One region of the Brevibacillus sp. NPDC003359 genome, then DNA from elsewhere that is predicted to be linked to it. Evidence: a T-box and tRNA genes for the amino acid it is inferred to sense, from the RefSeq annotation. Region 1 holds a T-box; the other holds one or more tRNA genes.
What was found. The T-box of region 1 lies ahead of leuS (leucine--tRNA ligase). A T-box ahead of a tRNA ligase gene usually reads a tRNA of that ligase, here a tRNA-Leu.
Positions count from the first base shown of each region.

Region 2: it has a tRNA-Leu gene. The T-box ahead of leuS (leucine--tRNA ligase) is inferred to sense a tRNA for this amino acid. The anticodon was not compared.

Region 1 is NZ_JBIAOR010000002.1:79,047-99,420, reverse strand. Features, by position in the region: gene ACFYU8_RS10005 (shikimate dehydrogenase) at 1-677, shown strand, start outside; gene yhbY (ribosome assembly RNA-binding protein YhbY) at 706-996, shown strand; gene ACFYU8_RS09995 (nicotinate-nucleotide adenylyltransferase) at 1,011-1,616, shown strand; gene yqeK (bis(5'-nucleosyl)-tetraphosphatase (symmetrical) YqeK) at 1,600-2,190, shown strand; gene rsfS (ribosome silencing factor) at 2,190-2,546, shown strand; gene ACFYU8_RS09980 (class I SAM-dependent DNA methyltransferase) at 2,553-3,302, shown strand; T-box leader at 3,342-3,586, shown strand; gene leuS (leucine--tRNA ligase) at 3,653-6,070, shown strand; gene comER (late competence protein ComER) at 6,164-6,997, opposite strand; gene ACFYU8_RS09965 (helix-hairpin-helix domain-containing protein) at 7,072-7,788, opposite strand; gene asnB (asparagine synthase (glutamine-hydrolyzing)) at 7,907-9,832, opposite strand; gene ACFYU8_RS09955 (DNA internalization-related competence protein ComEC/Rec2) at 10,066-12,441, shown strand; gene ACFYU8_RS09950 (RNA polymerase sigma factor) at 12,495-13,040, shown strand; gene ACFYU8_RS09945 (anti-sigma factor family protein) at 13,040-13,897, shown strand; gene holA (DNA polymerase III subunit delta) at 14,138-15,175, shown strand; gene rpsT (30S ribosomal protein S20) at 15,305-15,580, opposite strand; gene gpr (GPR endopeptidase) at 15,757-16,857, shown strand; gene spoIIP (stage II sporulation protein P) at 16,998-18,176, shown strand; gene ACFYU8_RS09920 (DUF3679 domain-containing protein) at 18,182-18,490, shown strand; gene ACFYU8_RS09915 (ABC transporter ATP-binding protein) at 18,804-19,772, shown strand; gene ACFYU8_RS09910 (ABC transporter ATP-binding protein) at 19,791-20,374, shown strand, end outside.
Region 2 is NZ_JBIAOR010000032.1:15,699-26,103, reverse strand. Features, by position in the region: partial or broken gene ACFYU8_RS31315 (RNA-guided endonuclease InsQ/TnpB family protein) at 1-29, opposite strand, end outside; gene ACFYU8_RS31310 (IS607 family transposase) at 7-624, opposite strand; gene ACFYU8_RS31305 (aspartate aminotransferase family protein) at 712-2,064, opposite strand; gene ACFYU8_RS31300 (PucR family transcriptional regulator) at 2,221-3,765, shown strand; gene ablB (putative beta-lysine N-acetyltransferase) at 3,770-4,615, opposite strand; gene ACFYU8_RS31290 (YjcZ family sporulation protein) at 4,711-4,890, shown strand; gene ACFYU8_RS31285 (glycerophosphodiester phosphodiesterase) at 4,987-5,715, shown strand; gene mnmL (tRNA modification radical SAM protein MnmL/YtqA) at 5,761-6,729, opposite strand; gene ACFYU8_RS31275 (glycosyltransferase family 2 protein) at 6,905-8,143, opposite strand; tRNA gene ACFYU8_RS31270 (tRNA-Leu) at 8,442-8,526, opposite strand; gene ACFYU8_RS31265 (YolD-like family protein) at 9,296-9,559, opposite strand; gene ACFYU8_RS31260 (hypothetical protein) at 9,604-9,828, opposite strand; gene ACFYU8_RS31255 (hypothetical protein) at 9,952-10,317, opposite strand.

The sequences.
Region 1 (20,374 bases):
GCTTGAAAGGGATTAACGTCACGATCCCCCACAAGGTCGCTATTATGCCGATGCTGGATGAAATCGATCCGCTTGCCAAACGAATCGGTGCCGTCAATACCGTCGTTTCTCGTGATGGACGCTTGATTGGCTACAACACAGATGGGATGGGCTATGTTCGTTCGCTTGTGGAAGAGACGGGAATCGTTCTTGAAAAGCAAGTGGTCACCATGGTAGGGGCTGGAGGCGCTGCGCGTGCAGTGGCATTTACCTTGGCTGAACAAGGAGTCAAAGAAATTCGCATCATCAATCGTTCCCGGGAAAGAGCCGCAGTATTGGCTGAGCATGTCGGGATGATTGTACCTACGAAAATCGTAGAACAGGGCGAAGGTGCAGCTACCATTGCAGACTCTTCGCTGTTGATCAATACGACATCCATTGGAATGCTGCCAAACGTACAGGAGACACCTGTGCCAGCAGAATGGCTTCACTCTGGTTTAACGGTAAGCGATCTGATTTATAACCCGCTCGAGACACGTCTGCTCAAAGAAGCGCGTGCCATCGGAGCCACTGTTCATTCCGGAATCGGCATGTTCGTGAATCAAGGTGCACTGGCTTTCGAGCTGTGGACGGGCGAACGAGCACCAACTGGTGTTATGCGTGAGGTCGTCTTGCAACAATTACAGAAAACAACCTGATTGCAGGATGTAAAAGGAGGCATTGCCGATGTTGACCGGCAAGCAAAAGCGCTTTTTGCGCGCAGAAGCACATCATCTCACCCCCATTTTCCAAGTAGGAAAAGGTGGCGTAAACGAAAATATGATCACACAGATCAAAGAAGCGTTGGAAGTACGTGAATTGATCAAGGTAGCGATTTTGCAAAACAATAATGACGATAAACATCAAGTAGCAGAAGATTTGGCAGCAGGTGCAGGAGCAGAGCTCGTGCAGTTGATTGGCCATACGGTTGTCTTGTATAAAGAGTCCCGGGAGAACAAGACGATCAAGCTGCCATAAGTGACCTGCATGCGATGAGACAGCCAATCAAGCAAGTAGGGATCATGGGAGGAACGTTCGACCCGATTCATTGCGGGCACTTGCTAGCGGCCGAACAAGCCAGAGAGCAAGCGGGCCTGTATGAAGTCTGGTTTATGCCAACACACGTTCCACCGCACGTTCCACCGCACAAAAAGAGAGAGAGTCTGACGTTGGCGAATCACCGCTTGCAAATGGTTCAGCTTGCCGTGTCTGATCACGAGGTGTTTCGTGTAACAGATGTAGAGTTCGCAAGAGAAGGTCCATCATACACCTATGACACGATGGTTCAGCTCATCAGGCAGTTCACGGATTGCCGGTTTTCCTTTATCATGGGAGGAGATATGGTAAAAATCTTGCCCAAATGGTACCAGTACCAAGAGCTGATTCATATGGTACGATTTATAGGTCTAGCGAGGCCAGGAACCGAACTGGATCGGGAATCGAGCGAGGACGTCACATTTGTGGAGATGCCTGTTTGGGACATTTCCTCTACGATGGTTCGCGAGAAGGCAGCTGCCGGGAAAAGCATCCGTTATCTTGTACCTGATGCCGTGGAGCGCTATATAAAGGAGAACCGAATCTATGAAACTTTTGGATAATCGGGAAGAGCTTCTCGTTCGCGTACGGCAACAAATGCATGAGAAACGCTACAAGCACACGCTAGGTGTGGCTGCGTCGGCTCGCGAGCTGGCAGAGAGATTCGGGGCTGATCCTGACAAAGCCGAGCTTGCTGGTCTCTTGCACGATTACTGTAAGTGCTGGCCTGTGGAAAAAATGTTTGAGATTCTCGTGCGCCACGATATGCCTACAGAGCTTTTGGAAGGGGAAAAAGAGCTGTGGCACGCTTTTGCAGCTGCCATTGTGATCCAGACTGATCTGGGTGTGACGGATACTGATATTTTACAAGCTGTTCGCTACCATACAACAGGTCGGGCTGGCATGTCCCTGTTAGAAAAGGTCGTCTGTGTGGCAGACTATATAGAACCAAACCGGGTTTACCCTGGTGTCGATTTTATTCGCGCCAAAGCCATGCATGATTTGAATGCCGCCCTGGCACTCGCCTTGGGAGGCACGATTCAATTTTTGATAGAGAAGCAGAAGACGGTTTTCCCGTTGACATTGACTGCATATAACGATTTGATTTCCCGAAAAGGGAGAGAAGGAGGGTTCTGATGGTTAAAACAGTAGAAGATTTGGCACAATTGGTAGTGAAGGCAGTAGAGGACAAGAAAGCAGAGAACTTGAAGGTGCTCGATATTAAAAAGCTGTCCGTGATCGCAGATTATTTCATGATTTGCCACGGAAACAACGAGCGTCAAGTACAGGCAATTGTTCGCGAAATTCGTGATCAAGCCCACAAAAACGGCTATGACGTCCGCGGTATCGAGGGAGCGGATGAAGGTCGCTGGGTACTGGTTGATCTGGGCGATATCGTCATTCACGTTTTCCATCGCGAAGATCGCGATTTTTACAACCTGGAGCGCCTGTGGAAGGACGCAGAGGAAGTTTCCTTCAGCGCGCAAGGGTAAGGTCAGATGGCATATGCACACATGGCCGCTGTATATGACAGGCTGATGGCCGATACTCCTTATGACCAATGGCTCGATTGGGTTGAGCGCAATTGGGAAAAGGGAGAAAAGCCTGTCCGGGTCATTGATCTGGGCTGTGGGACGGGTACGATTGCAATTCCACTCGCCAAGCGGGGATACCGTGTTACGGGTGTGGATCTCTCCACAGAAATGCTTGCGATTGCCTATGACAAAATGAGGCAAGAGCAAGTGGATGTGTCGTGGGTCGAACAGGATATGCGGGAGCTTTCGTTGCCAGAAGCGGATGCGGTCATCTCCTTGTGTGATTCATTGAGCTACCTCACGGAGGAAGGGGATGTGCAGGAAACGTTCAAGCGCGTTTTCGCTCATCTTGCGCCTGGTGGGAGCTTTCTGTTTGATGTGCACAGTCCATACAAGATGCTGCACATTTTCGGAGATGAGACGTTCACACACGTAGAAGATGAAGTTTCGTACATTTGGCAATGTTTTTGCGACCCGCTGCGACTGGAGGTAGAGCATCAGCTAACGTTTTTCATTCGTCAGCCAAACGGTTTGTATGAGCGGATGGAAGAAGAGCATTGGCAACGGGCTTACCAGCCTGTCCAACTGATGCGCTGGCTGACAGATGCAGGCTTCACAGACATTGTCATCACCGCTGATTACTCGGATATGCCGCCACAAGAAGCAAGTGAGCGCCTATTTTTTTCAGCCCGCAAGCCGAAAAGTTTGACATGATTGGTTCGGATTGACTATAATGGCGTTATAACTACAGATTTCGACGCGTTTAAGAGGAATAGTAAGAATAGGATTCGAGCATTCACAGAGAGTTGACGGATGGTGCAAGTCAACCCGGATCTATCTGAACTCACCTCCCAGCACTTGCCCCCAAGGTCATTCAAGCAATGATTGCGTAAGGGTGAGCGGCTTATCCCCGATACGGATGAAACAAGTGGGTGAATGCATGTCATTTGCCAATCTGGGTGGTACCGCGGGAATGTAAACAACCTCTCGTCCCTTTCGCAATAGCGATCTGGGATGTGAGGTTTTCTTTATTTTCACCTATTTTAAGATGGGAGTGCTTTACCATGGTATTCAGTCATCGCAATGTCGAAAAGAAGTGGCAGCAATATTGGGAGCAAAACAAGACCTTCAAAACCTCCGAGGATGAGGGCAAGAAAAAGTTTTACGCACTCGACATGTTCCCGTATCCATCTGGAGCTGGCCTGCACGTAGGACATCCAGAAGGCTATACGGCTACTGATATTTTGTCCCGCATGAAGCGGATGCAAGGATATAACGTGCTCCATCCAATGGGCTGGGATGCGTTTGGTCTGCCAGCGGAGCAATACGCGCTCGATACCGGAAACGATCCGGCAGAATTCACCGAGCACAATATCAACACTTTCCGTCGCCAAATCAAGGCGCTCGGATTTTCCTACGACTGGGATCGCGAAATCAATACGACCGATCCGCATTACTACAAGTGGACACAATGGATTTTTACGAAGCTGTATGAGCACGGCTTGGCTTATATTGACGAGGTAGCTGTAAACTGGTGCCCTGCTTTGGGAACGGTTTTGGCGAACGAAGAAGTCATTGACGGGAAAAGTGAGCGTGGTGGACACCCGGTAGAACGCCGCCCGATGAAACAATGGGTCCTGAAAATTACAGCGTATGCAGAAAGACTGCTCGCTGACCTGGATGAACTGGATTGGCCGGAGAGCATCAAGGAAATGCAGCGCAACTGGATTGGTCGTTCTGAAGGGGCAGAAGTAACCTTTGGTATCGAGGGTCATGAAGAAATTTTCACCGTCTTTACGACACGTCCAGACACTCTCTACGGTGCAACCTATGCGGTACTGGCTCCTGAGCACAAGCTGGTTGAGCAAATTACCGTACCAGCTCAAAAAGAAGCAGTGGAAGCGTACCTGGAGCAAGCAAAACGCAAAAGCGACCTGGAGCGTACCGATCTGGCGAAAGAAAAAACAGGAGTATTTACCGGAGCGTATGCGATCAACCCGGTGAACGGCGAGCGTCTGCCAATCTGGATTGCAGATTACGTACTGATCAGCTACGGAACAGGCTCTATCATGGCGGTTCCAGCGCATGATGAGCGCGACTATGAGTTCGCGAAAACGTTCGATCTGCCAATCAAGCAAGTAATCGCTGGCGGAGATATCACCAAAGAAGCGTATGCAGGTGATGGAGAGCACATCAACTCCGGCATGCTTGATGGTTTGAACAAAGAACAGGCTATCAGCAAAATGATCGAGTGGCTGGATGCGGAAGGCAAAGGAAATCGCAAAGTCACATACCGTCTGCGCGACTGGTTGTTCAGCCGTCAACGCTACTGGGGTGAGCCAATTCCGATTCTCCACCTCGAAGATGGTACGATGAAGGTCGTTCCAGAATCCGAACTGCCGATCATTCTGCCAAAAACAAAAGAAATCAAACCATCCGGTACAGGTGAATCGCCATTGGCAAACATCTCGGAGTGGGTGAACACTGTAGATCCGGAAACAGGCATGAAAGCGCGCCGTGAGACAAACACCATGCCGCAATGGGCAGGTAGCTGCTGGTACTTCTTGCGCTTCATCGATCCACACAATGACAAAGCATTGGCTGATGCAGACAAGCTGAAAGAATGGCTGCCAATTGACATTTACATTGGTGGTGCAGAACACGCAGTATTGCACTTGCTCTACTCTCGCTTCTGGCACAAGTTCCTGTACGATATCGGTGTCGTACCAACCAAGGAACCATTCCAAAAGCTGTTTAACCAAGGGATGATCCTGGGTGAAAACAACGAGAAAATGAGTAAGTCAAAAGGCAATGTCGTAAATCCAGATGATATCATCGACAGCCATGGTGCCGATACACTGCGCATGTACGAAATGTTCATGGGACCACTGGATGCTTCAATCGCTTGGTCGACAAAAGGCTTGGATGGCGCACGTCGCTTCCTGGATCGTGCCTATCGTCTGTTCGTGGGTGACAACGGTGAGCTGAACGAAAAAATCGTGGAGACCTCCAACGTGGCTGGCATGGAGCGCGTGTACCACCAGACCGTGAAAAAAGTAACAGAAGACTACGAGGGCCTGCGTTTCAATACAGGTATCTCTCAGTTGATGGTATTCGTTAACGAAGCGTACAAAGCTGAAGTTCTGCCGAAGAAATTCATGGAGGACTTTGTGAAAATGCTGTCTCCAATCGCTCCACACTTGGGTGAAGAGCTGTGGGAGAAACTGGGCCACAGCGACAGCTTGGCATACGCAGCATGGCCTACGTATGACGAAGCGAAGCTGGTTGAAGACGAGGTAGAAATCGTCTTGCAAATTAACGGCAAAAACAAAGAGAAACTGCTCATCGCGTCTGATTCCACCAAAGAACAGATGGAAGAGATGGCGAAAAACAACGAGATGATCCAAGAATTGATCGAAGGAAAAACGATCGTCAAAGTCATCGCTGTTCCGGGCAAGCTAGTAAATATCGTCGTTCGTTAAGAAAAGGACGGAAAGAAATGAGAAGAGGAGTGGAGCCTGTGAGTGACAGGTATCCACTCCTTTTTTCGCAGATCAACACTTCTTCGTCTTTGGCTAATGTGGCTGATTGCTCAAATTTCGTGCAACCAGTTCCTGATCCTCGGCAAACTTTGCTTGTGTACGACGAAATACTTGGGCGAAAAGACCGGGAATACCGTCTTGCAGAGGAATCAGTCCTTCCCCAGTAATTCCACCGGGCACGCAGACCCTTTTTTGTAGAGTAGGAAGGGTGAAAGCTTCTTCGCGTAAAAGATCTGCGATCCCAATTAGCATTTGCGTGGTCATGTAGGTAGCAGCTTCTTCGGAAATGCCCGTTTCTTCAACAGCTTCGTGAATCATTTGCTGCAAAATATAGCTGATAAACGCAGGCCCGCAACTGACAATGTCAGAAGTAATTCGTAAAAAAGGCTCCGAAATCTCAATAGGGGAGCTAATATGGGCAAACAGGCTCCGAATTAATTGACGTTGTTCCTCTTGGATGCGTGAGCCAAATTCACATAAGCTGACACCACTCATTACGGCATTTGTTATTGAAGGAACGACTCTGGCAACCGCGCATGGAACTTGAGACTCCAAATCTGCAAGCTTGATCGGACTGGTGATCGTAATCAATAGGTGGTCTGGAGTTAAGGCAGGAGCAATTTGTTCGAGCATCACGCTATATTCCAGTGGCTTGACGCATAGCACGATCGTTGTAGTTTCTTTGACCAGATCGGCATTGCTGTGCGCGACAATGAGCCCGGGATGTTTTTCTGCCAGTTGCTGCGCCTTTGCTGGGGTTCTGTTGCTGATCGTGACATGACCAGGAGTCAGCGCCTTGGCTGACAGTAATGATTCAATCAAGATACTGCCCATGCTGCCCGTACCAATGAACCCGATTCTATTCATGGGCATACCTCCCTCCGATATTCTTTTCCCATTCTATGTAGGAGTGCCTATGATCATGACCGGATGCTGAGCACTCATTGTACGATCAGCCGATCCTTTATCCGTGAGAACATCTTCTCGCCAATTCCCTCAATCTGTTTCAGGTCATCCGCCGAACGAAAAGGCCCTTGTTTTGACCGATAATCCAAGATTGCCTTGGCACGAGCTTCTCCAATCCCCGGAAGGCTCATGAGCTCTTCTACAGTTGCCGTGTTGAGATTAACGGCTGTGGAGTCACCAGTGGTGGATACGCGGGCAGCAGATTTTACAAGGCCAATGGAAGTGGAGACGGGGGACTTTGCGCCTTTTGCCGGGATAACAAGAGCAGCTCCATCTGTGAGCGGCTCTGCCAAATTGATCTGTACAAGGTCAGCATCAGGCAGTGCTCCTCCTGCTTTTTCGATGGCATTTGCGACACGGGTACCTGGTTCAAATTGGTATAAACCGGGACTTTTCACTTGCCCTTTCACATCGATATAGAGAGGAGGGGGGAGTGCTTCCTTATCTTTTTCCTTATTCTGATCTCTTTCCGGTGTCGCTTTTACAGGCTTGGCAGGTTGAACAGCTGCTGAATCATCTGTCAGTTCTTTTGTTTCCAGATTCGATGCTGCATAAGCAGGAGAATGCAACGGTAGTTCATCAGTCTTATGCGATTGGTCGCGTTGATATAGCCAATAGCTACAACCGACAAACAGAACAGCCGCAGTTAGCAAGATATATCGACGATAACGCTCCCACCATTCCAGCACCATAACAAAAACCCTCCCGTCCTTCACATAGCGATACGTTCATAGAGAGAACTTGTTCTCTATCAACGATGCTACGAAAAGTAAGAGAGGGTCTGCAAATCTATTTATCGCGTTTACGCTGTTAGCCGATATGCTGCAGCGAATTTTTTTTGCGGCGAAGGTCTACATTCGGGCTGACATAAGGCTCGAAATTATGCTTTTGCTCAATGAAGATTTGATGCCACAACATGAAGACCAGGATCGTCCAGATTTTGCGACTGTAATCCGCATTGCCTTCGCGGTGTTCATCGAGCATGTAAAGCACATAGGCCTTATTAATCAAATTATCCACCTTGGATTCGAAAATGATCTCTTTTGCCCATTTGTAAAATTCGTTTTTGAGCCAATGACGAGTCGGAACAGGGAAGCCCAGCTTCTTTCTCGTTTGAATCTCAGGTGGCAGGAAGTCTTTCATCGCCTCACGAAGCACGTGCTTGGTCGTGCCGTTGGCAATTTTGTACTTCGTTGGAATGGTAGCGGCGAATTCAAATACCTTCAGATCAATGAATGGCACACGCAGCTCCAAAGAATTGGCCATCGTCATCTTGTCAGCCTTCATCAAAATGTTGCCTCTGAGCCAAGTGTGAATGTCCAAGTATTGCATCTTGGTCACATCGTCATATTCGGAAGCGCGTTTGTAGATATCTTCTGTAATGGAGAAAGGAGATACATACGATTCCGAGCGGGTAATATCATCCATGACGACACGCTTTTTCATCTCTTCACTGAAAATCAGTGCGTTTCCGAAGAAGCGTTGCTCAACCGTTTTCGATCCGCGGATGAGGAAGTTTTTCCCTTTTACCTGGTCGGGGAGGCGCTCTGCCATGTATCCGATGGATTGACGCATCCAGCCAGGCATCCCGGAAAACATTTTGAGAGAATGAGGCTCTCTGTAAATATTGTAACCGCCAAAAAATTCATCTGCACCTTCACCGGACAATACGACGGTTACGTGTTCACTTGCCATCTGAGCTACAAAATAGAGCAGAATGGCAGATGGGTCCGCTACCGGTTCGTCCTGATGCCAGATGAGTCGTGGCAATTCATCCATGTACTGCTTGGCGTTTATCACGCGCTCGAAATGCTCCGATCCCAAATACGCGGCGGTTCGTTTTGCATAATCGAGTTCGCTGTATCCAGGAATATCCGAGCCGACAGAAAAAGATTTGACTGGCTCGAAGGTACGTAGCATCCCAACAATACTGCTAGAGTCAACGCCACTAGATAAGAAGGCTCCACGAGAAACTTCGCTAATCCGGTGTTTGTCGACAGATTCAAGCATGACACTGCGCGTACCCTCAACAAAATAAGAGAACGGCTTGCTTTCATCGGGCTTGAATTCTACATCCCAGTATCTTTCGAGCTTGATCTGGTCGTTTTCAATAATGAACGAGTGCGCAGGCGGTATACGGTAAATGCCAGCAAACATCGTATCAGGATCAGGCACATATTGGAATGTCAAATAGTGATAAAAAGCGGTTGGATTCACTTCACGCTTGAATCCTGGCGACTCCAGCAAGCTTTTAATCTCGCTGGCAACCCCGATTGAATCATTTGTCTCTACATAGTAGAGCGGCTTGATTCCAAAATGGTCGCGTGCCCCAAACAGACGTTTTTTACGGGAGTCGTAGATCGTAAAGCCAAACATCCCGCGCAAATGCTTAGGTGCATCTGTTCCTACCTCTTCATAAAGGTGGAGGATGGTTTCAATATCAGAATCGGTATGGAAAACGTGACCGATGTCCTTTAACCATTGCTGTAACTCTTTGTAATTGTAGATTTCACCGTTACCAATAATCCAGATGTCACGTGTTTCGTTAAACAGCGGTTGATGTCCGCCTTCCACGTCAATGATGCTTAAACGACGAAAGCCCAGGGCGATGTTGTCTTCAAGGTGAAAACCATCGTCATCTGGACCACGGTGCAGGATGACACCCGTCATTGCACTAATCGCTTCTTGTTGAACAGGCTTTTGCCGCTTGTTATAGAGTGATACGATTCCGCACATAAGAAATGACTCTTCCTCTCACTGGATTGCTCCTGCTAACTCTATCATGTATCGACCATCAGCGCAATCTCTTATGAGTGCCAGTGATTGACCTCGAAAACGCTGATTCTACAAGGGAATTAGCCTTTCTTCTTTTCTATTTTTGTCCCCATTCTGTTAGATATACTCCCTTAAGAGACCATTTATCGTTCGACAAAACGGTTTCATGTAAAGAACAAGACGGGGGGATTGCAGTGTCAGTATGGAGAGCAAGCCTAGCGATGATGATCGGCCTCATTCTGTCAGCCTATTTGCATCCTGCTTGGCTACTGTTGGCTGCAGGCGTATCATGGGCACTCGTTGCATGGAGCCCGTTTAGGTACCGCAAATACGTTGCATACTACGCACTGATTTCTATTCTAGCAGGTCTCTTTTTTTATGGGTACGAGAATCTCCATAGCTCTGAAGTGAAACCATTGGCAGAAAGGGAGCAGAGGATCTGGGTAAAAGGTGTCATTGATTCACCCGTGAAACGGGATGGGGAGGTAGCACGATTTTTTGTCACGATAACATCCTGGGGTGAAAATCAGCGTGATCAGAACGAGCATCGGTCTCTCGAGAAAATTGCGCTTCGGGTTAAACTTGCTTCTTTCCAGGAAGCTGCACAAATAGAGCAGTGGAGACGTGGCAGTGTTATCGTGGCTCCGATCCAATTGTCCTTGCCAGCTACTGCGCGCAATCCTCATTCCTTCGACTACGCCAGCTATTTGTATAGGCAAGGTGTCCATGTCACAGGGGAAACAAACTATCAAGCGGTTGATATGACACCTGCTTTTTCTGTTTGGGCGAGCTTTCAAGAATGGCAGGACTCGGGTGCCAAGCGAATTGAATCATTATTTCCAGATCCAGAAACAGCGGGGTACATGAAGTCGCTTCTGCTCGGTCTTGGACAAGAGGTGAACCCTGAGCTTGCATCGATGTATTCGAATTTGGGTTTAAGTCATATTCTCGCGATCTCCGGTTTGCATGTGACCATGGTCAGTTCCATGTTTATGTGGTGCTTGGAACGGATTGGAATCAGACGCAGATTGGCATTTGTCGTAACGATTTTGTTCTTGATCGGGTATGTGCTTTTGGTGGGAGCTAGCGCGTCTGCGATCCGATCTGGACTGATGGGGAGTGTCGGTCTTCTGTGTCAGGTGTTTGGAAAGAGGTTGGACGGCAAAGACGTCTGGGCAGGTGCACTCATTGTGATGCTAGTGGTGAATCCGTATCAGCTGTGGCATGTCGGTTTTCAGCTTTCCTTTGCGGTCACACTTGGTCTGATTATTTTTGTGCCATTTAGTTTGCATGTGTTTGTTCGGGTATCCGTCTGGATTCGTACACTTGTGGCGGTCACCTTGTCGGCCCAGCTCGTTTCCTTTCCGTTTCTCATCTACCATTTTCATTTGTTTTCACCTGTGTCCTGGCTCGTTAATTTGGTAGTAACACCGATTCTCTCGGCAATAGCGCTACCGTTCGGGTATATCGCGATTGTCCTCGATTTCTTCCATCCGTTTTTGGCCGTGATCCCTGTCTGGATTTCGACGGCTATGCTGAAATGGATTCATCTCCCGTTGTTTGCTATTGAAAAAATGAGGCTCCCCTTCACTTATTGGCCGCATCCTTCTTGGTGGTGGCTTGTTTTGTATACCTGCTTTCTAGTTGTTCTGCCCATTTCATGGAAGTTGGGCTATCATCGAAAGCGTGATATAATGCTTACTTTCGTTATATTTCTCTTGTTAATTGTCGGGGCCAGACAGCCTTTTTCTGGAGTCGAAGAAGTGCGAATTACCTTCCTTGATGTCGGACAAGGGGATTCCATCGTTGTCGAAATTGGTGATCAGAAGGTATACTTAATGGATGCGGGTGGGACAATGCGGTTCCCAGCTGCTGAACCATGGATGGAAAAGCGTGACCCATTTGAGGTGGGGAAAGACGTCGTTCTGCCGTTTCTGATGGCGAGAGGAATCGAGAAAATCGATCGCGTCGTCATGACGCATGGCGATCTGGATCACATCGGGGGATTAAAAGCGCTTGTTCCTCATTTTTCTTTTGGCGAGGTATTGGTGAATGGAACAGCACCTTCCAAATTGGAGGGCGAAATTGTTCAGCTTTTCCAACAAGAAGGAGTTCCGATTCTAACCGGGCTCCCGGGTCAATCATGGTCCGATGGGCCGGGAATCGAGTGGAAGTGGCTGCACCCAGGTGAATCGACCTTCTCAGGAAATGATGCATCCGTAGTACTCCAGCTTACAGCTTTCAATAAGACGGTATTGTTTACGGGTGATATTGAAAAGGGTGGGGAAAGTCAGCTTGTTCAAAACGGTTTGACTTCTGTGGATGTTTTGAAAGTAGCCCATCATGGAAGCAATACCTCGAGCACCGAAGAGCTCCTTGCAGTCACAGCACCAAAAGTTGCTGTCATCTCTGCCGGGGTGAAAAATCGGTACGGGCATCCAGCGTCCGAAGTACTTCATCGCTTAAAAAAATCGGGTTCCGTCGTGTACAGGACTGATGCTCATGGAGCAATTACGCTGGTTATTACACCTGAGGGATTATATTGGCAGGCCCAAATATTGGATACATAAACTGTTTGCAACTTTTTCAATGAGCGAACCGTCTGTAGGGGGGAGAAGAGAATATGCATGAAGCAGAGTTGATCAGGATGGCGCAATCCGGGGATCATGACGCGCTAGTCGAACTGCTTCGATCCATTGAGACCTCCGTTTACCGTAGCGCTTATTACATTCTAGGGAACGAACAAGACGCACTTGATGCCTCCCAGGAAGTCCTCATTCGAATTTATCGAAAATTGGACACCTATCAGGAAAAAGCAAAGTTCTCTACCTGGGTACAACGCATCGTCAGCAACGTCTGTATGGATAAATTTCGCGCGAAGAAGGAAACGGTCTCAATTGACGAGCACGAGTTGATCATTCCTGATCGTAACAACGTAGAAGAAGAAATCCTTCTCACCGGGCTGTCGAATGACATTCAGGAAGCCATCGGAAGATTGCCAAAGCAATACCGGATGGTTGTAGTACTCCGCTACCTAGAGGATTTGTCCTATCAAGAAATAGCGGAGGCATTAGATTTGCCGCTTAACACGGTAAAGTCGTATTTGTTTCGGGCTAGGCAACAGTTACAGGAGCTGTTGTACGACTACCAGAAAGGGGGGATCGGTTGATGACCAACGAAGAGGTTTTTGAACTCATGCAGCGGGATCTGGATGGAGATCTGTTGGAGTCAGAGCAGCAAACGCTCCATCGTTTGATTCAAAAAGATGCTGAACTGCAGCTTAAGTACAACCGTTTGAAAGATGTGTCACAACAATTAGAACATCTGCCCCCTGTCGTACCTCCGTTCAGCATCGTAGATTCTATCCTGCCCAAGCTGGAATCAGCCGCTGCAAAGCCTGCTGCGGTGAAATCTACGGTGAACGAGGAAATCCTGCCCACTCTGGAAGTTAAGCGCGAGTCGTCTTCGCTGCCGGAAACAAAAAAGTGGAAGCGGATGAAAGTATGGATGGCTAGTCTTGGTAGTACGGCCGTCGCTGCTAGCTTATTGGTTGGCATGCTGTTTTCGGGCGGTGATGGTAAGAAACATGAAGTCGATTCGTTCCAGAACGGAACGGACATGACGCCAGCGGTCGCGGAACAACCCAAAAGCGTTGAGCCAGTAGATCCTACTCCTTCAAGCAATAATCCAATACCATCGAATTCAAAAGAGGAAGAGGACAAGTCAAAAAAGACTTCTGGAGCGGCTACTCAGACGAAGAGTAAAAAGCCACCTGCTAAGACCGTTAAAAAGCAAACACCGCCACCTAAGAAAACGAATCCGACACCGCCACCAAAGAAAGCTGTACCTCCAACGCCAGTAATTACAGATGATCAACCATCGGGATGGCCGATCGGACTGGACGAAAATCCGGACAGAGAAGACAAAGAACCTGCTAATGACGATAAGGACGACGGCAGGGACAAGCAAGCGGAGAAAGACAAGGGAAAAAATAAAGAGAAGAAAAAAAATAAAGATAATGACTAACTTTTTTCCACGTATGGACCGGCACCGCTTGCGGGGATTTTGCGTATAGTACATTATCAAGCACCCCCTGCTTACCGTTTGGGGAGGAGGAATCCCGGGGCTTTTCCCTAAACGTTTACATAGAGGTGCCAACGGATGAAAAAACCGCTACCGATTCACTGGTGGCGGTTTTTTTCGTTTTGCTCTGATCAACATGTGCTATAATAACGCAGGTAACAAGAAGGAAAGGGGAGAAAACGTATGCCACTCCTATCGGCTATTCGCGAAATAAGGCAAAAACAATTCTCGCCGATCTACGTCTTATACGGCCCGGAGTCTTTTCTGGCTGAAGATTTTTTGGCGTTGGCTCGTAAAGAAATGATTGATCCAGAATTTACGGATCTGAATATGAGTGTGTATGATTGTACCGAAACAGGATTGAGTGAAATCCTGCAGGATGCGGAAACCTTGCCGTTTTTGGGCGAGCATCGATTGGTAATTGCCAGACAAGCCTACTTTTTAACAGGAAGCAAGCCTTCGACTAAGGTGGAAAGTGACCCGGATGCTCTGCTCGATTATTTGCAAAACCCGCCTTCCTATACCACACTTATTTTACATACAGAAGCTGACAAGCTCGATGAACGAAAAAAGCTGGTCAAAACGCTACAGCAAAAAGCGAAAGTGATCCCTTTTCCGTTGTTAAAAGACGGAGATTTGTACGGCTGGATAGAGCGGCAAGTGGGTAAATACGAGGCGAAGATCGATCGTCAGCAAACTATGAAGCTTGTGGAGCGAGTGGGCGCCGAGCTGCGTCTTCTGGACAAGGAAATCGAAAAGATGGCTCTGTTTGTCGGGGCAGGAGAAAATATCACGGAGGACGTCATCGAGCTCCTCGGTGCACGTACGCTGGAGCAGGATGTATTCGCGCTGATCGAACAGGTCGCTTCAGGGAGATTGGACAAGGCGCTCAGGATGATGTACGACTGCATGAAAACAGGAGAGGAGCCGATCAAGCTACTGGCTCTCTTGGCGAGGCAGTTCCGCATGCTGTTGCATGTTAAGCAATTGGCGCCGCGCGGTTATTCACAGCAACAGATGGCAGGAATGATAAAAATGCATCCCTACGCGGTGAAAAAAGCAATGGAGCAAGCGCGTCATTTTTCTGAGGAGTCGCTGAAAAAACTGCTGGGCATTCTGGCGGAAGAAGATTTTCGTATGAAATCAGGGCAGGTGGACAAGCGTCTCGCCCTCGAATTATTCATTGCACGTGCACACGACGAACGAACAAAACGGTCGTGACCGTAGTCCCCTCTTTCGGGGGACAAACGTGTTTGACCACAACACTTTTATAAAAAACGTCGAGACGTTTTTCCACAGTAAAAAACCCCTAGAACAAGATGTTCGTGGGGTTTTTTGGCGCTTGGTCTCTTACGCTACAGGAGCGCTCAGAACGTTAAGCTTTTTCATCAAACGAGACTTTTGACGGTTTGCTGCGTTTTTATGAATGAGACCTTTCGAAGCGGCCTTGTCCAGCTTTTTCACAGCCACCAGAAGAGTAGAATTCGCCAATGCTACATCGGAAGCAGCGACTGCTTTCTCAAAGCTCTTGATAGAAGTACGCAGATCAGACTTTTGAGAAGCACGGTGTGCGCGACGCTTTTCGATTGTTTTGGTGCGTTTAATCGCGGATTTAATGTTTGGCATGTGTGTCACCTCCTTAGACGACCATAGACATACAGTCATACAACAAAGTAATTCTAGCATGGGGCGAACCCATTTGCAAGAAAGGATTCGGAATAAAAATGAAGGATTCAAGCAAGCTAGTAGCAGGAACAAAATGGTCAGTAATTTTTAACATTGAATGACAGGAGCTGATGAACATGGCACATAACATCGATTTGTCAGGCTATTCGATTCGTACGGATCTTGCCTTGGAGGCACACGAGCTTGCCCAGCAGCAAAACCAGACCAGCATTGAGGGCGTTTGGCTGCAAGCTGACGACAGTGAGCCCAATATAAAAGTAACGAGATTACATGTGGAATCTGAGGAAGCGGGGAAGGAAATCGGCAAGCTACCGGGGCATTACCTAACGATCGAAGTGCCTAAGCTGCGGGATAATGATACATCAATCGAGGAGCAGGTAGCGAAGCGATTCTCCGTCGAATTTGCGATGTTTCTCAAACAACTGGGAATCACCGAGGACAAAAAGGCTCTCGTCGTTGGTCTCGGCAACTGGAATGTGACCCCGGATGCGCTGGGGCCGATGGTCGTGGAAAATCTGTTGATTACACGCCATCTGTACACACTGGCGCCTGAAACTGTTGGAGAAGGGTATCGGGAAGTCAGTGCGCTATCACCGGGTGTCCTTGGGATAACGGGTATTGAAACGAGTGAGATCATTTTTGGAGTCGTGGAAAAAAGCAAACCCGATTTTGTCATTTGTATCGATGCCCTTGCGTCCCGTGCTCTGCATCGGGTCAACACGACCATTCAGATTTCGGACACAGGGATTCATCCCGGATCAGGGGTTGGAAACAAGCGCAAAGCGATTGATCAGGCGACACTTGGTGTGCCTGTGATTGCGATAGGAGTGCCTACGGTCGTTTTTGCCTCCACAATTGTAAATGATGCCATTACGTATTTGCTGGGGCATTTTGGACAATCGATGGTGGAGAGTAAGCGGGCGTTTAACAAGCTGGCATTGAGTACTCTGCCAGAGCGCAAGGAACCGTATACGGACGAGGACTTGCCTGACATGGAATCACGCAAGACATTCATGGGATTGGTAGGTTCACTGCCCGAAGAAGAGAAACGGCAACTGATTCATGAGGTCCTCCGACCGCTGGGACAGGATTTGGTCGTCACCCCAAAAGAAGTGGACGATTTTATTGAAGGTGTGGCGAATGTGATCGCAACAGGTCTGAATCGCGCTTTGCACAGTGCTGTAAATGAAGAAAATAGCGGCTCGTATACCCACTAAGTCGTGAAAAGCTAGAGTGAGAGAGAAAAGCTAGAAAAGGGTTCTATCGTCTCTATGAGCCTCATAAGCTAAAGCATAGACAAGCACGAGGGAAAGTTCTCCCGACGTGCAACCATGCTACAGCTAGAGGAGTGAGACAGATGGCGACCCTCATTCAACGCCAATTCGTTGTTCTTTCCTTTATAACCGCCTTCTTGTTTGTCATGACAGGAGTGCTTTCGTTAGGCGGGAACCGAATCGCAATTTCTTCCTCCGCTATACAGCAGGCCGCTTCTCATATTTCCAGTCTGGCCATTTTGGGGTGGATGGGGCAGGAAATTCCGGTTTTGTCCGAAACGGTGCAAGCACAGGCAGATGATCGCACGAATAGCGTAACGGGTTTTCTCTTTCGCTTGGCAACGAATATACAGCCGGGAGACTTGCGCAGCTTGCTAGGCAGGGAGCTCCCAGGGATGGTGACGACAGAGGATGCCAGGTTTGTCGTTCAGGGAAAAGGAGCTTCTCTCGCAGATTTTTATTTGGAGTATCCCGCCCATCCGAGACAGGTAGCGGATCATTCGCAAGTAGTTCCGATCGTAGAGCCTAAGCCGGAGGATACTACGAAGTCGGGCGAAACGAAGCCAGCTCCTGTGCCCAATTCAATCACAGACGGCAAGAAAATTGTTTACGTCTACAACTCGCACAATCGGGAATCGTGGTTTAGTGAGACGAAGCCAGTGGGAACCTCCGTCGATCATCCTACGAGAAATATATCGTTAATCAGCAAGCATTTATCAGAAGCGTTGAATGACAGAGGAATTGGTTCGGACGTGAGCACCGACGACGTCTATCAGCAGCTGTTGAACAAAAAAATGCATTACTCCTTCTCCTACGCAGAATCTCTGCAAGTGGTCAAAGCGGCAACGGAGAGAAACAAGGAGCTGAACTACTTTTTCGATCTCCACCGAGACACAGCGCCACGCGAACGTACGACGGTCACGATCAAGGGAAAAACGTATGGAAGAATATTGTTCGTCATCGGAAAAAGAAACAAAAGCTACGAGAAAAATGAAGCATTTGCGACGGAGCTTCATGAGCTGATGGAAAAAATGTACCCGGAGCTTTCGCGTGGCGTGATGGAAAAAGGCGCAAAAACGGATCACGGCGAGTATAATCAGTCCCTCTCCCCGGGAAGCCTGTTAATAGAAATAGGTGGTACGGAAAACAGCGTGCAGGAAAGCATAAATACGGCAGAAGCATTGGCTGATGTTTTCGCGGCCTATTATCAGCAAGCTGAAAAAGTAGGCAAAACAGTTTCTGACGAGCCTGCAAAGAGGTGACGGGCATGAACGTGACGATGAAGCTGACTGGACTGTTAATCATCTTGCTGGTCGGGGTAGTTTTGGGATTGCAAACGGCTGAGCGTGGAATATCCAAGGTGAGTGGAGTGCCTGAGGGGCAGGCTCAAACCTTTTCCATCAAAAAAGTGGATCAAGGGCAAGGGGAGATCGCGGTAATGGGCAAACAGGTTCAGACAGCCAACCCGAAGGAAATGGTCAACTATGTCAGTCGGATCGGTTTGACTTTGGGCGGAAGCATAAAAAGTGGGGCGCAGAGTTTTGTCGATTGGGTAGGGAGTTTCTTTGAACCGTGAAAAAGGTTTACGCGCAAAAAGAAGGGGTGCAGAAAGCCCCAGTGACAAAAGACCCGTACTAGCGGGTCTTTTGCATGCGACCACAGATGATTTCTTCGATTGGCTTAAACCGTGCAAGTGAGGCTACATCTACAATGAAAGGGCTATCATAAAATTTATTTACATAATTTTAAAACGCGAGCAAAATATTCTTTTTAGTCAGTAAATAGTTAATAGTTTGAATTTATTGTGTTGCGAAAAAAATGAATAAATGTCATAATGTCTACTGATAGGTCTTTTTAGGAAGTATATATCGGTGAGAGAGGTGAGCCACGTGTCACATCCTGTCCTACAAATCGAAAACCTGCAAACGCACTTTTTCACGGACCGCGGCCAAATCCCTGCCGTTGATGGCGTGACGATCACGGTACAAAAAGGAGAAGTAGTCGGTATCGTAGGTGAATCCGGCTGCGGAAAGAGCGTTACCTCCCTTTCCGTTATGAAGCTAGTACCCAATCCCCCTGGGAAAATCGTGGGAGGCTCGATTAAATTCAAGGGGGAGGACCTCGTATCTGTTGACGAAAAGCGAATGAGGGACATCCGTGGAAATGAAATTGCGATGATCTTTCAGGAGCCGATGACGTCTTTAAATCCGGTGTTTACGATTGGAGACCAGATAGGAGAATCAGTCCGATTACATACGAAGGCGAGCAAAAAGGAAGCAAGAGCACGGGCAATTGAGATGTTGAAAAAAGTCGGAATTCCTCGAGCGGAAGCTATCGTCGATGAATACCCGCACCAGCTTTCGGGAGGCATGCGGCAACGCGTCATGATTGCGATGGCCATGGCATGCAATCCAGAGCTATTGATTGCAGACGAGCCTACTACGGCGCTCGACGTGACGATTCAAGCACAGATTTTAGATCTGATGCGCCAACTCAACCGGGAAGCAGACACAGCAATCCTCCTCATTACCCACGATCTTGGGGTCGTTGCGGAAATGTGTCACCGCGTCGTGGTGATGTACGCAGGCAACGTGATTGAACAAGGCGATGTCCGTACGATCTTAAAAAGTCCGAAGCATCCTTATACGATCGGCTTGTTGAATTCGTTGCCGAAGCTGGAAGGAACACAGGAGCGTCTCTATTCGATTCCAGGCAACGTCCCGATTCCGGGTTCGCTTACTGTCGGATGTCGTTTTGCACCTAGATGCGATAAGGTATCAGACAAATGCAGCAGTGAGATGCCTGAACTAAAAGTGGTAGGGGACAATCACCTTTCCCGCTGCTGGCTGACCGAATAACCGGAGAGGAGCATGCAGGTGGCTGAAGATCTTCTGATCGTAAAAAATTTGAAAAAATACTACCCAATCATAGGCGGTGTTCTTGGAGGGGAAGTAGGTGTAGTAAAGGCGGTAGATGATGTATCGTTTACCGTTAAGAGTGGAGAAACACTGGGGCTGGTAGGCGAGAGTGGCTGCGGAAAGTCAACCACAGGTCGTTCCTTGCTGCGACTGATTGAACCGACCTCCGGTGAAATCAGCTTTGACGGGACAGATGTCATGTCGCTTTCCACAGATGCGATGAGAAAGATGAGACGTGACATGCAAATTGTCTTTCAGGACCCGTTTGCTTCGCTTAATCCTAGACATAATATTGAGAAAATTTTGGAAGAGCCCTTGATCGTACATGGTTTGGGTTCTTCGGTAGAGCGGAAAAAGCGCGTGCAGGAAATGCTGGAGATCGTTGGGCTGAGTAGCTATCACGCGAGCCGCTATCCCCATCAGTTTAGTGGAGGACAGAGGCAGCGGATCGGCATTGCGAGAGCGCTGATGCTCAAGCCCAAATTGATTGTTGCGGATGAGCCTGTGTCTGCACTGGACGTGTCCATTCAGTCGCAGGTGCT
Region 2 (10,405 bases), on a different contig from region 1:
TTGAGCCTAACTTTCTTCGCTAGAATCATTTTTTGCCAACTCCTTTATCATTTTCTTTGCTTGGTTTGCTCGTTTTCCTGGCAATCTACAACTAAACACCGTTACGATCTGGATAAGGTCTTCAACTAATTCCTGTTCTTCTGTTTTCTCGGAGTTGTCTATTATTTCAACAACAACACTGAATCTATTGCATAGATTCTCAAAGAGTTCAAAGCCAAAGCTTAGTAACCTATCCTTGTCAAGAACAACAACGCGATCAACCTTACCTTGAATGATGAAATCCATGAGTTGAAGCAACCCGCGTTTTTCATAATTAATGCCACTGCCGATGTCTGTAATCACATCAAAAGAGTAACCTCTCGCAATCATGTAGGATTTTACATTCTCCACTTGACGTTCTAAGGCATCTTTCTGCTTGTTACTTGATACTCGGCAGTAGCCAATTGTTATTCTTTCCTGCTCGACAGCAGGTCTTCGCAGATACTCATACAACTGTTCATCCGTGTAGTAACGATACCCATTTTCTTTTACTAAAATTGGGGTTAGCTTTCCTGACTTATCCCATTCCCTTAACGTTTTAGGCGTTACACCGATCATCTTTGCAAACTTCCCTATGGAGTACATTTTTCATCACCTGATTACATTGTACTACAGGTTTGTTTTTGTATAAAGTTGTTTAATGTTATATGTTTATATTAATTACCTCCCTCTCTATCCGATCAGTGCCTTGTCTTGGAGTTCTTGCTGAACAGCTATCACTGCTTCTTTCAAGAGTGATATCAGCTCATTGATTTGCTCCGTAGTAATCGTCAGTGGAGGTGAGATGATGACAGCGTCGCCTGCCACACCATCGATTCCGCCCATTGCAGGATAAATCAGCAAGCCTTTTTCAAATGCTTTTTCAATGACTTTCCCGCCTACGCCTTGAGAAAGCGCAAAAGGTTCTTTTGTCTGCTTGTTTTTCACTAGTTCCAGCGCACACAGCATGCCAAGACCACGTGCATCTCCGATCAACGGGAGCTCATCAGCCAGCTCTTTTAAGCGGGCAAGCAAATAGGCACCTTGTTCTGCTGCTTTGTCTACGAGCTGATGCTTCTCCACATAGTTGAGGACAGCCAGAGAAACAGCAGCAGATTGTGGATTGGCGCTATACGTATGTCCTGCCATAATCGAGCCGCTGCCTTTTGTAATCGTCTCAATGATTTCGTCCGAGACAATTGTAGCGGCCATAGGCGTGTAACCGGCACTCATCCCTTTGCCCAAGGCCATCAAATCAGGTACGACGCCCCAATGGTCGATCCCAAACGCTTTCCCCGTGCGACCTACCCCTGTCATTACTTCGTCTGCGATAAATAAAACCTCGTACTTATCGCAAATCTCGCGAATGCGTTGGAAGTAACCGTCCGGCGGCACAACCGCTCCACCAGAAGCCCCGATGACAGGCTCAGCGATAAACGCAGCTACTTGTTCAGGTCCGACGCGCAATATAGCAGTCTCCAGCTCATTTGCACACGCAAGCGCATACGATTCGAGGGACATGTCTTCAGGCTTGCGATACGGATATGGTCCTGTGATAGCCGGATAGTCAGCCAATAATGGGGTGAACCGCTTTCTACGCAAAACGTGCCCAGACATGGAAAGTGCCCCCATCGTAATCCCGTGATAGCTCATCCAGCGGGAGATAATCCGGTTTTTCGTTGGTCTTCCTTTTTCCTGCCAGTACTGAATCGCGATTTTTTGTGCAGTCTCCGTTGCTTCCGAACCACTGCTGACAAAAAACGTCCAGTTCAGTGAGCCTGGTGCCCACTCCGCGAGCTTTGTAGCCAGCTTCTCTACAGCATCACTGCTAAAATGCGAACGGTATACGAAGGAAACCTCCTTGGCTTGTGCATACATCTCCTCAGCCACTTCTTCTACACCGTGACCGATGCTTGCGGTCACCGCTCCACTGGAACCGTCGATGTAACGATTTCCCTCATTATCGTAAAGATAAATTCCTTTTCCGTGAGAAATTACTGGATACTCCTTGCCCAATTCAGGCTTGATTACATAGCTTTTCGTCATTTTCGTCGCCACCTCGCTTATTCTCTACCTCTATCCTAGCTGACCAACACGCAAGAGCCATCCTACGTGCTGGCAAAAAAACATGGTAAAGAGACAAAATCTTTTGTACATTTTGTATAAGAGAACCTTTATCGAGGCTTTTGGAGGAGATACCTGATGACCATCACGATAAGAGAAGCTCTGCAACTGCCGGACATGGTTCACACGAGGCTGATCGCAGGAGCAGGCGGACTGGACAATCCGATTCGTTGGGTGACCATTGTCGAGGTGCTGGAGGATACGAGTCGCTTGCAGGAAGGCGAATTTTTGATTACAACCGGCTTTGGGCTGGCTGAACATACGGAAAAGCTCGCTTCTTTTATTCCATCGTTGGCAAAGCAAAAACTGAGTGGCGTCGCGATTCATACGGGCTTTTATTTACGCGAAATTCCCGAGACCTTTTTGACTTTGGCGGATCACTATCAACTTCCATTGATTGAAATTCCCACGGAAATTAACTTTTCGACCATAACCAAAGCCATCTTGCAGCCGATCATGAATCGGCAATTTGAGACGCTGGCCTATTCTTCGGCGATTCATAACCGAATGATTGACGCTGCCTTGTCCAAAGGAGGCCTTCCTGCCATCGCAGGCGAGCTCGCTGCACTTACGGGAGGGGTCGTATCGCTCATCGATGCACTAGGCTTTGAAGTCACACAGCATGGCAGTTCGGAAGCACAGCAGCATGATCAGTCCCAGGAAATCGCTCATCGTGTACCGATTCGCGCCAATCGCGAGCATTTTGGCACATTGACGTTATCGAAGCCCGAGCACGCCTGGAAAGAGCTCGATGACGTCGCTCTTCAGCATGCCTCTACCTTGTGTGCACTCGAATATGTAAAGGAAAGAGCGGTAGCCGCAACGGAATGGCGGTTAAAAGGGGATTTTGTGGAGGAGTTGCTGAACGGGCAGCAGCTGGCCGATTCGGAGCTGGAGAGCCGTTGTCGCATGCTCGGGTACCCGCTTGCTGGACATCATCTCTGTGTGGCTGTTCGGGTAGAAGTGGCCGATCAGACGATGCTCGGAGACATGCATCAAAGTGTCATTACATTGATGCGAAGGCTTAGCGACCGTCATCAGCGCTCTTATTTGCTGCGCGAACGGCCACATTGTCTCTTGTTTATTTTACCGGATGATCAGACGAGCCTGCGCTTGTTGGAACAGCTCACTTCCCGCTGGAGAGGGCTGCACCCTTCTCTTGACCTACAAATCGCCTTGAGCAATCCCTGTGAGCAATTGCCAAACGTCGTCAGTGCCTCCGAAGAAGCGATGTTTGCTCTGCAAGCGTACCCGCTGTTGGCCCAATCCCCGCAAATTTTACGATACCGGGATATGCAGGGCTATCAATTTTTGTTTCCGTATCATCGCGAAAAAGAAAGCTTGCTCCGCCTGTGGAACCCATTGTTGGACCCATTAATTCGCTATGATACGAAATACAACCAACAGCTTCTTGAAACACTTGAGGTGTATTTGGCCCAGAATGGAAACGGTCTACAGACCTCGCAAGCCTTGTATATCCATCGACATACGCTCAAGTACCGGTTGACCCAAATTGAAGAAAAAACAGGCTACCGCCTGGAGGATGCTCATCAACGCTGGCAGCTTCAATTGGCCTTGATGGCCCGTCGTCTGCAACAACAGTTGTATCCTACAAACAGGTAGCCTGTTACCCCCTTGTCGGGCGAAGTGGCTTTACCCATATATTCATGTCTTCATAGCCTGAAAAGATCGTACAATTGTTAATCAGCCGTCCGCGGTATGCATAGCCCATCTTGGCAGCTGTCACATTCATTCCTGCTGATTGTGCCCGCGTCAAGGTGTACAAAAAGTAAATCCCCTTCTCCTCCATCCTTTGTTCCAGCGCGATAAATAGCGGTTGGAGGAGACCTTTCCCCGCATGGTCTGGATGTGTCGCGCAATCCGTCATTTCCGCTGAACCAAATCGTTCGGATACTTCAGCTGACGATGCGCATGCAATCTTACCTTCAAATTCAATGACATAGTAGATTGTACCTTCTTGCATGGTTTTATGAATGTAGGACGGATCGTTCATTGGTGTAGGATACGTCGCGAATACCAGTCCATACAAACACGCCAATTCCTTCGCGTCTGCCTCTGTTGCGTCACGCATGTGGTATCCCTCGGGTAACGATTTCTCTATCGTACTTCCCGCTCGTGCTAGGCTCAGCGCAAGAATTTCCTCGGCAAGTTTTGCTGCGCCAGAGGCAGCCCGCTCTTTTGTCTGATAGCAGGTGAGCATCTGTGCGTTTTCTCCTTGAAAAAACCCATCAATGGTTCCCTCCAGCTCGTAACCCAGCGATTGCCATTTCGGAACATCTTGTTTCTTCCCGTACACAATGATTTTTGTTGCCTCTGACTCTTCGGCCAGTTCCTTCATGACCCGATCCCATTGCTCGATTTGTGATGGCTCATACATATGCAGCTTCACCCGGCGATTTTGTCGATCAATGATCAGGTCGCCAGTGTCCTGTGCACCTACAACATTTATCATGTCTTCATCCTCCCCTGCAGTACTCCTCCTCTCATTGTAGCAAAACAAATAAGGCCGTCATCTGCCAATCTGTATAAAAAAAAAAAGCGTTCCTCATGCACAAAAAAACGCAAGGTGGGCATTCTGTTGGGTCATATTTACTCGTTTTTCATACCATGAAAGTAGATGCTTCATGTGCGAGAAGGAGGGTGTTTTTTGTGAGCTGCAATAACAATTTTGCCCTGATCCTTGTCCTCTTTGTCCTTTTGGTCATCGTACTCGTCGTAATCGGATAGACTTCTGGAGATGCCTCTCATGTCAGGTCGTATCGAGGGGCCATTTACATATCATGGTTATAGGTAATCACATGCTCGAGAAGGGAGGAAGCCCTCGTGCCCCCACTTATCTATGCCCATCGTGGAGCTTCCGGCCTGTTTCCGGAAAATACGATGGAATCGTTTCAAGGAGCCGTCCGACGAAAAGCCAATGGAATCGAATTGGACGTCCAGCTCAGCAGTGACAATAAGCTGGTTGTCATTCATGACCACAATCTGGAGCGCACGACCAATGGTTCTGGATTGGTGCGACAGTACACATTGCGTGAACTTCGTCAGCTACGTGCCGATAAGGACTCGTCTACACGCGTACCAAAAGCCCACATTCCAACCCTGCAGGAGGTATTCCAGACGTTTGTCGACACACCACTGCGCTTCATCATCGAGATGAAAAATTTCTTTTTGGATCAACCCCACCTAGAGGAACTCCTCATCGAGCAAATCAGGCGTTATCAGCTAACAGAGCGAACCATCATTTCAACGTTCAACTTTGACAGCCTTTTACGAATCAAGCAATTGGATGCTACGCAAACAACGGGACTTTTATATATTGGACCACTCGCCAAGCCTTGGGAAGTAGCTAGCAACTATCGAGCCGATCAATTGCACGTCCCTTTTGACCAATTGACTGAAGACCTTGTCAAACAAGCGAAGCAGCATCAATTTGAAGTATTGAGCTGGACGGTGAACAGTGGTCGGCAAATCCAGCGTGCCATTGACTGTGGTGTAGATGGTCTGATTACCAATTACCCGAAGCGTGCGAGAAATCTGATTCGAAATCGATAAAAAGAAAGGGAGCCCAGAAAAGGCTCCCTTTTTGTTGTTGCTTCATTACGTGCGTGGCACGAAAAATTTTCCTTGCCAGCTATTCCGCGCTTTCAGTTCTGCATCAATGCCATTGAGTACTTCCCACTTTTTACGGCTCCACATCGGGCCAATCAAAAGATCAGGTGGCCCGTCCCCTGTGATTCGATGGACGATCATCTCTGGAGGTAAAATTTCCAATGTATCCACTACGAGCTTCGTGTACTCTTCCTGCGACAGGAATTCCAAGAGACCTGCCTCATATTGCTTCACCATCGGTGTTTTGCGCAGCAGATGCAACAGGTGTATCTTGATCCCCTGCACATCCAGATGGGCCACAGCATCCGCCGTCTGCATCATTTCTTCGTGGCTCTCTCCTGGCAGTCCGTAGATGATATGAGAGCATACACGGATGTTGTGCTTGCGCAGCCTCTCTACAGCATCCACGTAGCATTGATAATCGTGCGCCCGATTAATTAACTGTGCTGTGTGCTCATGAACTGTCTGTAGTCCGAGCTCCACCCACAAATATGTGCGCTCATTCAATTCAGCCAAATACTCCACGACGTCGTCTGGCAGGCAGTCAGGTCTCGTTGCAATGGAGAGTCCAACGACGCCTTCTTGCTTAAGGATGACTTCGTACATCTCCCGCAGCTCCTCCACAGGTGCATACGTATTCGTATACGCTTGGAAGAAGCCCAAATATTTGGCTTGCGGCCATTTCTCATGCATGCGATTTTTCACATCATGAAACTGTCTTTCCAGATCCATTCTGCGGTCACCAGCAAAATCTCCAGATCCTCTTGCGCTACAAAACGTGCAGCCACCTGTCGTTACTTTCCCATCCCGATTCGGACAACTAAAGCCGCCATCCAATGGAACCTTGAAAATCTTTTCGTGAAAAGTCCCTCTTAAATGATAATTCCATGTATGGTATCGTTTATCGCCCCACAACAATGGGACGTCGTTGTTGTGAATATCTGTCGCGAGCTTCATTGCTGTTTTCCTCCTATTGGCACCGCGGCGTCTTCAGCTGGTGCCTTAATCCCGATGGCGAACGCTACTTGCTTGATCACGTCATTATACCAAATTCGGCAACGGTCTTGCTACTTTAAGATAATAGGAAAACCACAGGTGAATATTCCCCCTGTGGTTTTGCTTGTTTACGTCACTATTGCTGGATCTCCTCGATACGAATCGCGCGTGTGTGAGAGGTGTGACTCCACTCTTGGTTTTTCTTCGTAAAGAACGCGTAAAACATAATCGGAAGCCAGGTCAGGAAAAAGAACGGTAGCAAGAGGAGCCCGAAATACCCCTTCCACGGAACTTTATCCAAATAGAGGGCCAAGATCGGCAACAGGTAGAACACGGCAGTAGAACCGTATACCAGCCATGTAGGCAAGATCGTGGATACCGTTGTCAGCGTACCAATATCAAAAAATCTTGCCAGGAACAATACCGACATCATTGTCACCATCAGCACATACATCGGTTGGAAGAGGTAGAAGGCTGCATCAAGCATTCCCAGCTTTCTTGACTTCAATCCATTAAACAATACAGCTCGAATGTAACGTCCTGCTACATCGTAATGCCCTTGCATCCAACGCAAACGCTGGCGCATAGACGATTTTAAATCAATCGGTTTTTCATCCCATACCTTGGTGTCATGTGCCCAAGTCGGGTAAATACCGCGTTCAATACAACGTGTTGCAAATTCCAGGTCTTCCGTGAGACTGGTTGCTCCCCAGCCCATTTCTTTGAGCAGGTTGCTCTCAATGCACAAGCCAGTTCCGCCCAAAGTGTTCGGCAGTCCCAAATTGTGACGAGCCAGCTGCCACATACGGTTTGTAAACCAGTAGGTTACCGCATAGGACAGCGTAATCCAGGAATCAAACGGGTTCTTGGAATCGAGGTAGCCTTGAATCACACGTGCCCCTTTGGAGAGACGGTCATTCATTACTTTCAGGAAGTTTTTCTCAACCAAGTTGTCAGCATCAAACATTACGACAGCGTCATACTGCTTAGGTCTTGCCCAGAGGTTCTCCAGCATCCATTCGATGCCGTAGCCTTTCCCACGCTTGGATGTGTCAAAACGCTCACATGCAATTGCACCATGCGCCCGACTAATTTCTGCCGTGTTATCTGTACAGTTGTCGCAAATGACGAAGATGTCGTACATTTCACGTGGATAGTCGAGTTTCTTCAGGTTTTCAATTAGCGGAGCAATTACGGTGCTCTCATTGTGAGCAGCCACGAGCACAGCAAACGTCTTTTGCGGCTCAGTTGTTACTTGCTCTTTTTTGCGGAACAGGCCTGCACAAGAAACCAGTGTTTGGTATGTGCCGATTACGCCCACCGCAGAAGTAAATCCGATGAATAATCCCTCAATGATCTCTCTAATTACACTCATGGGTTCTTCTCCTCGACCTAAACCAGATTGGGTCTGATCTGAATTTAGGTAGTGTTGTTTTTCCAACATTTCTCTATTGTTTTTCTCTCACTTGGCAGTTTACATCAAATGCGATTCATAAGCAATGACCCAAAAGTGGGAAAAAATAAGGCACTGCTATCACCTTTCCCACCTTTTTCTCTTTCTATTCGACAGTGCTTTGCAGTTGGCAGAAAAAAAAGCCCTTGTCGAAAAAGGCTCGATTTATTTGGAAAAATACAAACACTCGTTTCCATTTCTTCCTGATTGCTTCCGGGATTGGTGCGGTCGGCGAGACTCGAACTCGCACGGGTCGCCCCGCCACCCCCTCAAGATGGTGTGTCTGCCAATTCCACCACGACCGCCTATAAACACTGATTTTACTTGTGTTTTTCTGTTGACACGAAGTACGTTTTTGAGTATACACAATCAATTTTCGCAAGTCAATATCGTTTTTGACTGAATAACGTCCATATTTTTCCTGTCAAACTATCGTTTTTTCGTTCAGTCTTCTAATTAGATACGTTTGTCGAAAAAGAAAGTTACATGTCGCAATAATTTTGAAAGGATAGAAACGCCTCTCTACAAAAATATCATCTTTTCGTCACATTTTCCGAATAGAATAGGAGCCATATTTTGTGATTTTTTTACATAATTTATGACAAATTAGACAAAATATTTCCATTTATAGATGAAAATTTTTTAACTTTTTTTTGAAATATCCCTTTGCCTTACCACTTGCTTCCGTTTGTATTCTGATAGACGAGTTATTTTCTACAAAAAAACCTCCTGTGGACGCCACAACGTCCTAAGGAGGCTATCTTTTGAAAAGGCGTGGCGTCCCAGGAGAGATTCGAACTCCCGACCGACGGCTTAGAAGTTATCGGTAGTGTCCGTTATATCCCGAATCCTTACGGTTGCCTGCTTCGTCCATTCACGGTGACACACGGTAAAAAAGTTTACTTACGGACTCAATGTTTATAAAAACAGTATACTTTTTAGCACGTTGCACGTCAAATACAATAACAGGATGAGTTCGTAGGGTATCACGCAGCTCAAAAACGAGTCCGTCAGACGTAAATCTTCCTTATTATATACGTTCCATTCCGTGTGATTTTTTTGATGAATAGGAATTCACTTCGTCACCGCCACGAGATCCTCAACGTTAATCCATAACGTACCTAGCGTTCCCTTTCTCGGAATGAACCACTTAACGGCTATCGCGTAGTCATATTGCGTTGAGTCGTAGATACGAAAACACATCTCCCCGAAGTCATCGTCATCCACGGCCGGCCGCTCCACCAATCCACGCGCCTGGTTATGTTCGATTAGCGCCGCTCGTTGCTCCGGTAGTACAAATCGTGATGATCCGAATAAATTATCGATTTTCTTCGCCATTTCATGCGCCTTCGTCACCGAACGTTTGTTCCTATATTATGCGCTCACTCTCCGAATTTATCAATAGGAATTCCGTTCCCTCCGAAAATTTTCCGGACCTGTGCGTACAATCGCGGAGGTAAATCCGGAAACAGGAACGTCACTTCTCCGTTCGGATGCGAGTCGAGAACGTAAGGAACAGACGATTCGATTAATTGGAGTTGGACCGCGGACGCATCGCGCCAAGGTACGGTGAAATAGAACGATGGATCGAAATCGCGGTAGATCACGGACGAGCACGCTCCTTTAACGGTGGTGGCAAATAGCCGCTAGGCATATCGTAGCATTCCTTTTTGGGACAAAAAAGCGCCTTGGCAGCGGAGTTACTTCCGTTGCTGGGGCGCTTTTTAGAGTTATTTTTCTGACTCAAGTACATTTCCTAGTATTTCCTTAATTCCGTTTGCTAAGAAAGGCATGGATAGCCCTACAAGTGTAAGTCCATCCGTGATCGCAGCAATATCAAAAGAAGAACTAAATTTAGCACCTATTAATGGCCCAACAAACCCTCCTAAACTAAATCCGAGCGCCACATGGTAGAATGGGTTGTTTTTTGTTCGAGGGCGAAAGTGCTTTAATAAATCCCCCAACGTAAATGAAATTGCGGCTATGGAAAACGCAACGAGAGCGTACGAGCTAATTACAGTCCCATACATCCGATTTACTGCTATGACAATCATGTATAATCCAATAAATAATAGCGCGGGTCCACCAAGTTTCACAGTTAATCTCCCTATTTTATATTATTCAAAAATTATATTATCATACTACGTTTGATTACGGAATGGGGTTAGTTAACTCACCATCCAG